Regions from separate parts of the Vicingus serpentipes genome, predicted to be linked through region 2. Evidence: riboswitches for the same ligand, from Rfam matches in the RefSeq annotation. Region 2 holds a riboswitch; the other holds the start of a gene.
What was found. A riboswitch is a leader RNA that binds a small molecule or an ion and turns the genes downstream of it on or off. The one in region 2 is predicted to bind S-adenosylmethionine.
Positions count from the first base shown of each region.

Region 1: another riboswitch for S-adenosylmethionine. It lies ahead of FRY74_RS06385 (hypothetical protein); the one in region 2 lies ahead of FRY74_RS11450 (homocysteine S-methyltransferase family protein).

Region 1 covers NZ_VOOS01000002.1:531,861-538,594, forward strand. Annotated here, with positions in the region: gene FRY74_RS06370 (glycoside hydrolase family 25 protein) at 1-542, shown strand, start outside; gene FRY74_RS06375 (hypothetical protein) at 571-2,253, opposite strand; gene FRY74_RS06380 (hypothetical protein) at 2,533-2,826, opposite strand; SAM-I-IV-variant riboswitch at 2,912-3,007, shown strand; gene FRY74_RS06385 (hypothetical protein) at 3,066-3,449, shown strand; SAM-I-IV-variant riboswitch at 3,457-3,550, shown strand; gene FRY74_RS06390 (hypothetical protein) at 3,614-3,997, shown strand; SAM-I-IV-variant riboswitch at 4,008-4,102, shown strand; gene FRY74_RS06395 (hypothetical protein) at 4,163-4,858, shown strand; gene FRY74_RS06400 (hypothetical protein) at 4,882-5,448, shown strand; gene FRY74_RS06405 (AAA family ATPase) at 5,856-6,734, shown strand, end outside.
Region 2 covers NZ_VOOS01000006.1:4,721-11,454, reverse strand. Annotated here, with positions in the region: gene metH (methionine synthase) at 1-1,596, opposite strand, end outside; gene FRY74_RS11450 (homocysteine S-methyltransferase family protein) at 1,599-2,588, opposite strand; SAM riboswitch class I at 2,647-2,772, opposite strand; gene asnS (asparagine--tRNA ligase) at 2,968-4,428, opposite strand; gene FRY74_RS11440 (T9SS type A sorting domain-containing protein) at 4,666-5,451, shown strand; gene mce (methylmalonyl-CoA epimerase) at 5,513-5,914, shown strand; gene FRY74_RS11430 (class II aldolase/adducin family protein) at 5,885-6,502, opposite strand; gene mtnA (S-methyl-5-thioribose-1-phosphate isomerase) at 6,504-6,734, opposite strand, start outside.

The sequences.
Region 1 (6,734 bases), on a different contig from region 2:
AAAATTCGAAACACAATATAAAGTTTGTATTTATTCGATCTTCAATGGGAGTTGACGGAAAAGATAAAAAATATAACTACAACTGGATAAATGCAGAGAAAAATGGTTTTACTAAAGGTGCCTATCATTATTTTAGACCAAATGAAGATGCACAAAAACAATTTGAAAATTTTAAAAACATTGTTAAACTAAAAAAAGGAAACCTTGCTCCTGTTTTAGATGTAGAAGAAATTGGGAGATTATCAAAAAAAGAGCTCCAAAAAAACGTTTTATTATGGCTAAAAGCAGCTGAAAATCATTATAAAATAAAACCTATTTTGTATACAGGTAGAAAGTTTTATACTGATTATTTAAAAGACTTAAATCAAAGCCATAACTTCCCTATTTGGATAGCTTCTTATTCTAATAAAGATAGCCTAAAAGATGTAAAATGGGATTTTCATCAGTTCACTGATAAAGTTAGAATTGATGGTATTAAAACTAAGGTTGATGGAAATGATTTTAATGGTAGACTAGAAAGTTTATTAGATTTTTCTTTATAGAATAATAACAATAAACCATAATAAAAATTCACTTTAATTGTTTGATTATCTTACTAACCCAATTTAATCGCTTAGTTTCATTGTGTTCTTCTCTAGGCCATGGATGATAATATTGATAATCCTCTTTTTTATCACCTAATATTTTTCTAGCTGTAGGAACCAATACTTTATCATAAACTGATTCTTTTATTCTTAATAAATCTTTATTCGTTCCCCATCCTATTAAAATTGGTGCTTTATCCGACAATTGTTCAAATATTTTATCCAATTCTCTTCTTCTTTCATCTTTAAAAATAGACTCTTGTAAATTCTCTAACTTAATTTTACTTCCATCTACATATCTTGCAATTACATCTTTAGAGTTGGCATCACAAATATCAAATAGATTAATTACAATGGCCTTCCTCCAATTTTGATGAAGCATTAATCTAGAAATTTGATATTGTGTAACATCAGGTTCACACTCTACAAAGTCGTTCTTGACTTCGTCTAAAAATGCTCTCTCATCATAATCAATACTTCCCAATGCTTTACTCCCTCCTGGATTTATCATTACCACCAACAAATCAGCAGCAACATCAAAACCGGCATCATTGCCTTTAATTATTAATTGATCTCTATAGTTTACTCCATTTGATTTATAATAAGATCCTGAATAATTGAATTTCTTATTTAATACATCTGTACCTAATAAACTTGCCAGGTATTCTGTTTTAATATCCATTTCATTACCAATATCAACCTTTAGTTGTTTGATTAAAATCGAAGGAGTTCCATATTTATGTTTGTACTTATAATAAACCGTGTCTTTATTTAATAAGTCTAAATGATCATACTCTCCTTGCTCAACTAATGGAACAGCTAATTTAGGATGTTGTCGATTAAAATAAGTATATAGCCAACTTGTTTCAAAACGACCTTCTAAAATTTGATGTTTTTCTGTAGCTCCAGCCTCATCTTTGAAATACTTAACCGCAAAATAATCTTTATTTCGATACTTAAAGTTGATATAAACTCTCCCCCATACTAAACCAATTTGTTCTGTTAACCCTGCACTTTCATATACAACTTCACTCTTCTTTATTAAAGACTCTAAGTTCTCATTACTTTTTTTTAAGGCAGCGTTTTCAAGAGCTAATTCATCATTTTTTTTTTTAACTTCTTCTATATCATTATTAAGCTGATGAGTAACCTCATCTTTATTAAGCAATAGTTTACTATATTCTTCTTCGGTTAATTGAGCTTTAGTTTTAGTTGGGATTTTGTTTTTATCAAACTTTAAACCTTTTAAATTGGGAGTACCTGTGTCTCTTAGATACCATACCCAATAATCATGAGTCCATTCCAACATAAAACATGCTTCCTCCTTAGTGATTTCAATTTCTTCAATAAATTCTCCAGGGTGTGAGGCATCATTACCTAAATTATAACAATTCCATAATTTTTTAATAATCCTATCTGGACAAACTTTTTTAAATGGGTCTTGATGAAGTAAAGACGCACCACTATAAGGCCTAGCCTTATTTTTGTAATTTTCTTTTTCTGGAAATTCAATTTCTTTATCATTGTAAACCTGATATAAAAATGCCTCCAACACTTTACGTAAAAGAGAACCTGTTAAAGAAGAGTCTATAGGTACAAGATCTTCTGCTGTTTTTAATCGTTTATAATAAGGTGTTCCTACTAAAAATTCAAAATTCGATTCAACCATATTTAATTTAAAAAATTCTAATTTAAAGCTTTTTCTACTTAATCTAAAGTTTCTTGAACAAGCCACTCTAATCTTTTTTGCATAATACTTTTAATATTGATAAGCTAATCTTCATTTTCAGGTTTAAGTTGGACTATTTCTATTAAGATACTATTCCATATACCCAGTACGGTTTCATCCCTTCTTCTTTGCTAATTCGCAACCTCATCTTTCTTAAATTATCATATAGTTCTTTCTCTTTATCATTAAACTGATAATTGGTAGATTTTTGAATAAATACTAAAACTTCAAACGCTCCTGCTTAGTTTTTATTAGTGACAACTTAATCTCATCCATATTCTTTAAATCTTTAGTAATAGGTTTTTGATTAAGTTTTATAAACTCTTTTATTACAAAACTTTTTAGTCCTTGCTTATCTTTGAGAAGATTCTTCAGCTCAAAATCTTTATCGTCTCCATTAACAATAATTAAATTAAAAAGATCTTCCGTCAAAGCTATTTCAACCGACTCATTTAAAATAGGATTGTACTTTTTGATAAGAGATTTTATTTTCGACTGCTCTTTCTTATTCATTAAATAAATTTAAGAAATTAGATGAATAAATTATTTTTTTTCTCCTACTTGTAACAAATTTTATATAACCGCGTTATAATAACAAACAATGTATCTTGAATCTCTTTTTAAGAGATACCAACCGAGCAAAAAAGCAACGGTGGTTTAGTATACGGGCAGTCTGTCAAAAACAATTAACCTCAGCTGCCAAAATATTAAAAAAGATACATTGAATTATTAACCTTTTAAATTAATGTATCATGAATCAAATTGAATTAAACAGAATTAATGAATCTCATATAATGAGAGTTGATAAGCTATACAGAATGCATGGAGGCTTATCTTCAAGATTAATTAGCTATCAAAACCAAACAATGTTTTTAGAAATAATCATTTCTAATCGTTGGAGAAAAGATAATTTGACCACAGCTAATCAAATTGCAAAATGTTGGAAAGAATACAATAATCAATTAGCCAACTCAAGCTTCTTTAATGTCAAGATAAAAAGAACAGAAGGAGAAACTGGTTTTGTGATGGGACTTAAAGAAAAGCAAAGTAAAACTGACTTAAAGAAAAAAATTGAAAATTTGGTTAGAGGAGAAAAGAATACCATTTTAATTGAAACTATTAAAGGTACCCTTTAATCAAAACCACAAGCATCAAGAATCTCATTATGAGATACCCTCCGAGCAAAAAAGCCACGGTGGTTTAGTATGCGGGCAGTCTGTCAAAAACAATTAACCTCAGCTGTCAAAATACAATTCTTAGATGCATAAGTAAATTATTTATTAACTAAAACTTATGTACAATGAAAACAGAAACTAAAATTCCTAAAGATGTATCCATAAGAGTAGATTATAACTATCTAGTTATTGATGGTAAAAAGTTATTTGATAAACTCGGGTATAAAACTACTGCGTTTTTTAAAGGACTTAATCTCCATTCTCATGACAGTCTGATCTACTTTTTAGACATGGGACATTATGGAATCTCACAACTTCACGATAGGCTAATTGATTTTGGATTAGTATTAAACAAAGATTTCATCATCGATTCTGCTCATTCTTTTTATGGCGTTGAAAGAATACAACACCTTCAGCCAAAAGTAAGAGAAATAAACTTTGAAGTAGATTGGCTTAAAGGAGCTCAAACTGAAAATGGAACATTCTTATGGAGAACTAATAGAAATTAAAAAAACAATTATCATGTATCTTGAATCTCTTTTTAAGAGATACCAACCGAGCAGAAAAGCAACGGTGGTTCAGAATACGGACAACAGTCAAAAAAACAGACTTCACCTCCTAAAACAAATCAAGTTACATGAGTTAAATTATTTACCAATCTAAACTTATGTATTATGAGCATTTACCCAAGCACTAAACAAATTTTATTTCTTGAACTTGAATATCATTATATTCTTGATGCCGTTCTATGTTATTATCAAGTAAAAGATAATCGACTAATCATTAGTATTAACGATAATAGAGAGGAGGCTGAAGAAATAAAAGATTATGAAGTTACCCTCAGCTATCCACAAATAAGAATCTTCCTACATTATCTTAAAATTAAGTCCCTTCCAACTATTAAAGTAATTCTTCACGACATTGTTAGGTTAATCTTTCAAGAATATAAACCAATGTTTGGTTATGGAAGGTATGGCCGAAGTAATGTATTTACTGAAATTGAATTTGACCTAATCGTAAAAGAAATTCTCGAAATACCTGAGAAAAATAAGAAAGCAGCTTTAAACAACATTACTCCATTTATCACATTTCTTGAAGAAAGTAATTTAAATCCTATACCTACAGGCTATACAGAAAAAAGCTGGGTAGCAAAATGTCCTCTATCAAACGGAAAGCACTTTATAATGGTAACTACTACTGATGACGAATGGGGTTGTGGATATTGTAGGAAAAAAGGCAGTCAGAAAGATTTAGAATTATGGATAGAAGAAATTAGAATAGAACGTGAAGAAAAAGAAAGGCAATCACAAATTGACAAAAAAATTAACCAAGATAATACTAGTCAAACAAATGATCGATGGCCATATTAATTAACCACTAAAACCCAAATATTATGAAAACTACAAACTTGATTATTATAGCTATTTTATTTTCATTAGATAGCTTCTCTCAATATCAAAAACCATTTCCTAAAGAAATAGATGAAATGTTAATTTCTTATGGATTCGATATTAATACAATTCAAACTCTAGACTTTGTTGAAGAATTTGATTTAACAGAAGGACAAATCTTTAAGATGTATGATAACGAAACATTTCTATCAATTGAAGACACTTTAAATAAAGAATTTCAAATATGGGATGTGTTAAGAAAGAATTGGGAATTAACTATTGATAACGACTTACTCGTATTAAAAAGAAAAAAATTGAAAGGTTACACAGAAATAGAACCTCTAACTATGAAAATAAATACTGCAGTAAAAGCAGTGTTTTCTAATGGAGATATTGAATACGAATACCGAGCAAACTTGTTAAAAGAAATATCAAATGGTAATATAAAAAGAAGTATAGTAAGGTATAACAAAAATGGAGAGTTATATTCAATTTGGTTTGAATATCCTGACGATACATTTGCTTCCTGGATTTTTTATGACAAACCTTTGACGAAAATTAAATACTAGTTATTAAATCTATGAGAAACATCAAAATATCAGAACTAAATAAGGAGGAAGTTTACTTTCTCCTTATTAAATACATCAGAGAAAAATACCCTGAAAAACTAAAGTTTAATCCAACTTTAATCTGCTATAACAATAAGATTATAAAATTTGGAATGAAGAAACACTATGGTATTTTGATTATTGAATCTAACTCTCTATTAAATCAATTAAAATGAATACAATCAATTCTAATTGAGTACTCGAAACGAGTTAAAATAATTTATAAGAAAAATTAAATTACTAAATTTACGTTAAATACATAGTGCGAATAAACGTACCGTTACGTTTATTCGGATGTTAGCTGCAATGCTTGGGGACAGTGCTAATTTGAAACTCTATAGCTTTAAACGAACAGACAGAAAACAAAAATGGAACTTGACTTAGACAACATAGAATTTCAAACGGCTCTTGATTTAATTCAAGAGACTAATCAGTCATTCTTTTTGACAGGTAAGGCAGGAACGGGCAAGTCCACTTTCCTCAAACATATCGTTGAGACGACTTCAAAAAACTATGTTGTAGTTGCCCCGACAGGTATTGCAGCAGTAAATGTTGGGGGCGTTACCATACATTCCTTCTTTCAGTTCCCACTAAGACCGCTATTGCCTGAAGACGAAGACATAAAAGTGTTTTGGAAAAATTCAGAGAAAAGAAAAATCATTTCTGCAATGGACACTTTAATCATTGATGAAGTATCAATGGTCCGGGCTGACTTGATAGACGGAATTGATTACTCATTGAGGCGAAATGGAGGCAATCCAAATTTGCCATTTGGCGGAAAACAAGTTGTTTTTGTTGGCGATATTTTCCAATTAGAACCTGTAACGATTAGAAAATCTGGTGAGCAAAAAATCATAAATGAAATATACGGCAGTGCTTATTTCTATAACGCAAAGGTTTTTGAAAAGATAAATTTGTTTACAGTTGAGTTACAAAAGGTTTACAGACAGACTGACCTTGTATTTATTTCTCTGCTTGATAAAGTCAGAGTAAAAGAAACATTGCAAACAGACATTGATAGACTAAATAGCAGAGTATTTTCTGAATCCGAGTTAAAGAAAAAAGAGTTTGCAATTACTCTTACAACAAAAAACGATTTAGCAGACAGAGTAAATTCTATCAAACTCTCGGAACTAAAAACAAATCCGTTCCAATACACAGCGGAGGTTTCAGGCGAATTTGAGGAAAGTAAATATCCAACAGAACCTGAAATGATTTTGAAGGAAGGTTCTCAAGTAATTTTCATT
Region 2 (6,734 bases):
TTGTCCTTTTGTATAATGCTCTTCAATTTTTACAGCAGTATGCACTTTAGAAGTAGTTGCTCCTCCAATTAATAATGGGATTGTAAATCCTTCTCGCTCCATTTCTTTGGCTACATTAACCATTTCATCTAACGAAGGCGTAATTAAACCAGAAAGTCCAATTAAATCAACATTTTGTTCTTTAGCTACTTGTAAAATTTTCTCGCAAGGAACCATTACACCCAAATCTATTACCTCATAATTATTGCAGCCTAAAACTACTCCAACAATGTTTTTACCAATATCATGAACATCGCCTTTTACTGTTGCTAACAAAACTTTACCAGCATTAGAACCTTCTTCTTTAGAAGCTTCTATGTATGGGAGTAGATGAGCAACGGCTTTTTTCATTACTCTAGCAGACTTTACAACTTGTGGTAAAAACATTTTTCCTGAACCAAACAAATCTCCAACCACTCCCATTCCATTCATCAAGTATTCTTCAATAACTTGCAACGGTCTATCAACAATCAAACGAGCTTCTTCAGCATCTTCTTCAATAAAATCAGCATTTCCTTTTACCAACCCATGTGTAATTCTTTCTTGTAAAGAACCTTCACGCCATTCTAAATCTAACTTTTGTTCTTTAACTGTTCCTTTTACATTATCGGCATAATCCAACAAACGTTCGGTTGCATCATCAGTTCTATCCAATAATACATCTTCTACTTTGTCTAATAACTCTTTCGGAATATCACTGTAAACCTCTAACATTTCTGGATTTACTATCCCCATATCCATTCCTTCCTTTATAGCATGATACAAAAATGCAGAATGCATTGCTTCACGAACGGTGTTATTCCCTCTGAATGAAAAAGAAGCATTACTTACACCTCCACTAACGTGAGCTCCAGGTAAATTTTCTCTAATCCAACGAGTAGCCAAAAAGAAATCTAATGCATTTCTTCGGTGTTCTTCCATTCCTGTTGCTACTGGAAAAATATTAGGATCAAATATGATATCTTGAGGAGGGAAGTCTACTTTATCCACTAAAATTCGATATGATTTTTCACAAATTTCTATCCTTCTTTCATAACTATCTGCTTGTCCTTGCTCATCAAAAGCCATTACAATAACAGCAGCACCATATCTTAAAATAGTTTTTGCTTGCTCAATAAATTGTGTTTCTCCTTCTTTTAAGCTAATTGAATTTACTACACATTTTCCTTGTGCATTTTTTAACCCAGCTTCAATAATTTCCCATTTACTGGAATCAATCATAATTGGTACTCGACAAATATCAGGTTCGGCAGCTACTAACTTTAAAAAGTTAACCATCGCTTCTTTTCCATCTATCAAACCATCGTCCATATTAATATCGATGATTTGAGCCCCACCCTCTACTTGTTGACGAGCGATACTTAATGCTTCTTCAAATTGCTTCTCGTTAATTAATCTTAAAAACTTCTTTGACCCGGCAACATTTGTACGCTCACCAATATTGATAAAATTAACTTCTGGAGTAACAATTAATGGTTCTAAACCGCTTAGTTTTAGGTAAGGTAAGTTTGTCCATTTGTATTTGTAATCTCCTTTGTAGTCTGGATGTAAACTCATGCTTAATTATTTTTTGGAGAATAAGTTGAAGCTAAATCGGCAATTGCTTTAATGTGTGCAGGTGTTGTTCCGCAGCAACCACCAACTATATTAACCAACCCTTCATCTAAAAAGACTTTAATTTGTTTTGCCATAAATTCTGGTGATTCATCATAAGCTCCCATTTCATTTGGTAAGCCTGCATTTGGATGAGCACTAACTAAACTATCAGATTTTTCTCTAATAGTTTTTAAATATGGTCTTAATGCTTCTGCACCTAAAGCACAATTTAAACCAATAGTCATTGGTTTAGCATGTTCTACAGATATAACAAAAGCTTCTGTATTTTGACCTGAAAGGGTTCGACCACTAGCATCAGTAATTGTTCCTGATATCATTATTGGTAAATCAGTTCCTTTTTCTTCTTGAATTTCATTAATTGCAAACAACGCTGCTTTTGCGTTTAAGGTATCAGTAATAGTTTCTACCAATAATAAATCTGCGCCACCATCAATTAATCCACTTGCCTGTTCTTTAAAAGCATCCACCAACTCATCAAAACTAATGTTTCTAAATCCTGGGTCATTTACATCTGGAGACATAGATGCAAGCTTAGTAGTAGGTCCCATTGAACCTGCAACAAATCGAGGTTTATTAGGCTCTTTTGCTGTAAACTCGTTTGCTACTTCTTTTGCTAGCTTAGCTGATTGATAATTAATATCGTAAACCGCTGAAGCTAATTCGTAATCATCTTGAGCAACCCATGTCGCTCCAAAAGAATTCGTTTCAGCTATATCAGCACCAGCTGCATAATATTCGGCATGGATACTTTTAATTATATCTGGTCTAGTAATAGAAAGTAAATCATTATTTCCTTTTAAAGAACAAGAATGATCTTTAAATCTTTCACCACGAAAATCTTCTTCAGTTAGTTGATGCCTTTGAATCATTGTTCCCATAGCACCATCCAACACCAAAATTCTTTCTTTTAATATTTCTCTAATATTTGCCATAAAACAAAAAAACCCTTCTATTATTTTAAATAAGCAGAAGGGTTATAATATATTTCTCTACTTATCTTTTTCCGAATAAACGGAATAGGATTTAGCACCGGTTTTCCAATTTCGAATATTCGAAACTTATAGTTGGTTGCCAAAGCTTCACAGGGCCTAATCCCTCCACTTTTCTTGATAAGCACGGAGTCCGTGCAGACAATTTTTCTTTAAAAGAACAAAGCACAAAAGTATTTACACTTTTATCAATTTCCTAATTAAATTCGGAAATTATCAACAGAATTGACTTTTATCCAAATTATATTCTTTCTTAACAAAACAAAACACCTTTAAAATTATAAAACTTTAAAGGTGCTATTATATATTTTTTATTTTTCTATTAAAATTCTGCGTTCTTTGGTGTTCTTGGAAAGGGAATTACATCTCTAATATTAGTCATTCCAGTTACAAATAACATTAAACGTTCAAATCCTAAACCAAAACCAGCATGAGGAACTGTTCCAAATTTACGAGTATCTAAATACCACCAAACATGATCTTCAGGTATATTAAAGTCAGCTATTTTTTGTTTTAGCACATCTAATCTTTCCTCTCTTTGCGACCCACCGACAATTTCTCCAATTCCAGGAAATAAAATATCCATTGCACTTACTGTTGTTCCAACTTCCATTCCTGGTTTAGCTTCTGGCAATTCATCATCCTGACGCATATAAAATGCCTTAATGTTTGCTGGATAATTAGTTAAGATTACAGGCTTTTTAAATTCTTTTTCTACCAAATACCTTTCATGCTCTGATTGTAAATCAGCTCCCCAACCTTCAATTTTATATTGAAATTTTCCTTTTTTATTTGGTTTACAGTTCCTTAAAATATCAATCGCTTCAGTATAAGTTAAACGAACAAAATCATTATCAACTACCATTTTTAATTTCTCAATCAATTCCATTGATTGTTGGTCTTGCGGCTTTCCTTTTTCTTCTTCAATTAAACGACTACTTAAAAAATCTAAATCTTCTTTACAATTATCTAAAGCATATTGTACACAGTATTTTAACATTTCTTCTGCCAAATCCATATTGTCATTTAAATCATTAAATGCAACTTCAGGTTCAATCATCCAAAATTCAGCTAAATGACGCGTAGTGTTTGAATTTTCAGCTCTAAAAGTTGGTCCAAAAGTATAAACCTGACCTAGTGCTAAAGCAGCTAATTCAGCCTCAAGCTGACCAGAAACAGTAAGATTAGCTTCTTTTCCAAAAAAATCTTGCTTTGTATCTATATTTCCTTCATCTGTTTTCGGAACATTATTTAAATCTAACGTAGTTACTCTAAACATTTCTCCTGCACCTTCAGCATCTGAGCCCGTAATTATTGGAGTATGCACATTATAAAACCCTTTATCGTTAAAGAATTTATGTACTGCAAAAATCATATTATGACGAATTCTAGAAACTGCACTAAACGTATTCGTTCTAAAACGTAAATGAGCATTTTCTCTTAAAAATTCAAGTGAATGTTTTTTTGGTTGTAGAGGATATTCATCAGGATGAGCATCACCAATAACATCAAATGACTTTACAACAATTTCTATATCTTGACCTTTACCTTGCGACTCAACCACTTCTCCTACTATAGATATAGCAGATCCCGTTGTTATTCTTTTTAATTGACTTTCATCTTCTTTTTCAAAATCAACAACTGCTTGAATATTATTTATAGTAGACCCGTCATTAAGAGCAATAAAACGGTTACTTCTAAACGTTCTTACCCAGCCTTTTACCAATACTTCTTCACCAATTTTTGCCGAGGCAAACAAGTCACTAATTTTAATTCTCTTCATTTTATCAATAAAATAATTTTACGGCGAAATTAATTTTTTTACGTTAAGATTATAAATAATTTTGATTTAAGCTTTTATCTTTTTAATTTTAAACCAATTAATTGCGCTATTAATTATTTAACAATATCGACTAATTAAGTTTTATTACTGATAAAACTTGAAAAAAATTTTTAATATTTTAAATAAAGCTTTAATATTGCACACTAAACTAAACCTATAATAGTTATTTTTATAGCAATGAAACAAATTTTAACCACACTACTTGTAGCTCTATTCGCATTTCAAGTTAATGCAGGAGTAATAGTTCTTGAAGGTCATTACCAAGGTAAAAACCTTTATGTACAAAACCCATTTGCAGGAAGCGGCGTTGGTTTCTGTACTTTTGAAGTAACCATAAACGGTGAAGTAACTACTGATGAAGTTAACTCTAGTGCTTTTGAAATTGACTTTGCAAATTTCCAATTAAAAGTTGGTGATCCTGTAATTGTTAAAATCAAACATAAAGATGATTGTAAGCCAAAAGTTTTAAATCCAGAGGTTTTAAAACCAAAAAGTACTTTCGAAATTGTTTCTATGGATGTATCTAAGGACGGAAGTTTTACCTGGGTAACTAAAAATGAAACTGGAAAATTAGCTTACATTGTTGAGCAATACAGATGGAACAAATGGATAAAGGTTGGTGAAGTTGATGGAAATGGTTCTGCTGAAGACAATAAGTATGAATTTAAAATTACTCCTCATTCAGGAGAAAATAAATTTAGAGTAAAACAAGTTGACTATTCTAGCAAGCCAAGGTATTCTCAAGCTTCAAGATACATTTCTACTTTAGGTGAAGTATCATTTAGCCCAATTAAAGCGAAAGATTTTGTAACCTTTACAGGTGAAACTTTATTTGAAGTTTACGATAGCTTTGGTAACATTGTTAAAAAAGGATTTGGAGAGAAAGTAGATGTAACTAACCTTAAAAAAGGTATTTACTACTTAAACTACGATAACAAAACTGATACTTTTGTAAAAAAATAATATTGAATTTAATTCAATTTAAAGTCCCGCTAAAACGGGACTTTTTTTATATCTAATAATTATGGAAAAGATTGAGCACTTAGGTATTGCTGTAAAAGATTTACAAAAAGCTAATGAAATTTATTCAAAACTTTTTAATCAAGAGCCATACAAAACAGAGATTGTAGAAAGCGAAGGTGTGTCGACTTCATTTTTTAAAGTAGGAGAAAACAAAATTGAATTATTAGAAGCTACAAATCCAGATAGTGCTATTGCCAAATTTATTGATAAAAAAGGTGAAGGGATTCATCACGTTGCTTTTGATGTAGAAGATATTTATGCTGAAATGGAAAGACTTAGAAAAGAGGGTTTTACTATTTTAAATGAAACACCAAAAAAAGGTGCTGATAATAAATTAGTTTGTTTTATTCACCCTAAAAGCACTAATGGAGTTCTAATTGAACTTTGCCAAGAAATTAAGTAAGATTTCTCCTGCTTCTTCTAAATCTTTACCAAATGAGATAATTCCTTCGTCGTGGCCAGCCATAACAATTATTTTTTCTTGTTGAACTGCTGTTTCTTTAAATAAACGGAAAATTTCATTCGCCATTTCTGGAGTACCATAAGGTACTTCCTTTTTTGTTGTTGGCACATTATCCATTAATTTCTCCCATAACTTTTGATTATGAATATGAATAATGGCATTAATAGCTTCATCAGCTTCATAAACTGCTGCATGGGTCATAGATTCTGATGATGCTTTTATTTCGCCTTTACATGTAACACTATTTGCTTCTATATCATAATCAGTAACCAAGGTAAAATGTTCTGGCTGGATAGGATAGACATCTCCAGTTTGAGTACCTGAAATTAAAAACCCTTTAGTTGTTTTTACACTTATATTACCATATCCAATATTAATATCAGCATAATGCCCTATTTGTTTTAATTCGTGCATTTTATCTCTCCAATGCATCAATTGATTGGGAACAGCTATGGGTAATACTTCATTAATCCAGTTAATATTATACTTAATATAACCTTCATCTATAAATTGATCCTGATTACTCATCTTAAAATTTTTCTGGAAATAATTGTTGTATACCTTTTTCTGAAGCTTCACAAATTCCTCTTTCAGTTATTAATCCTGTAACATATTTTGCAGGAGTAACATCAAAACCATAATTTGCTGCGGGTGTTGTTTCTGGACAAATCAAAACTGATTTAATCTCACCGTCAACTTTCCCTTGAATATATTTTACCTCATTCTCATCTCGAGTTTCTATTGGAATATTTTTCACCCC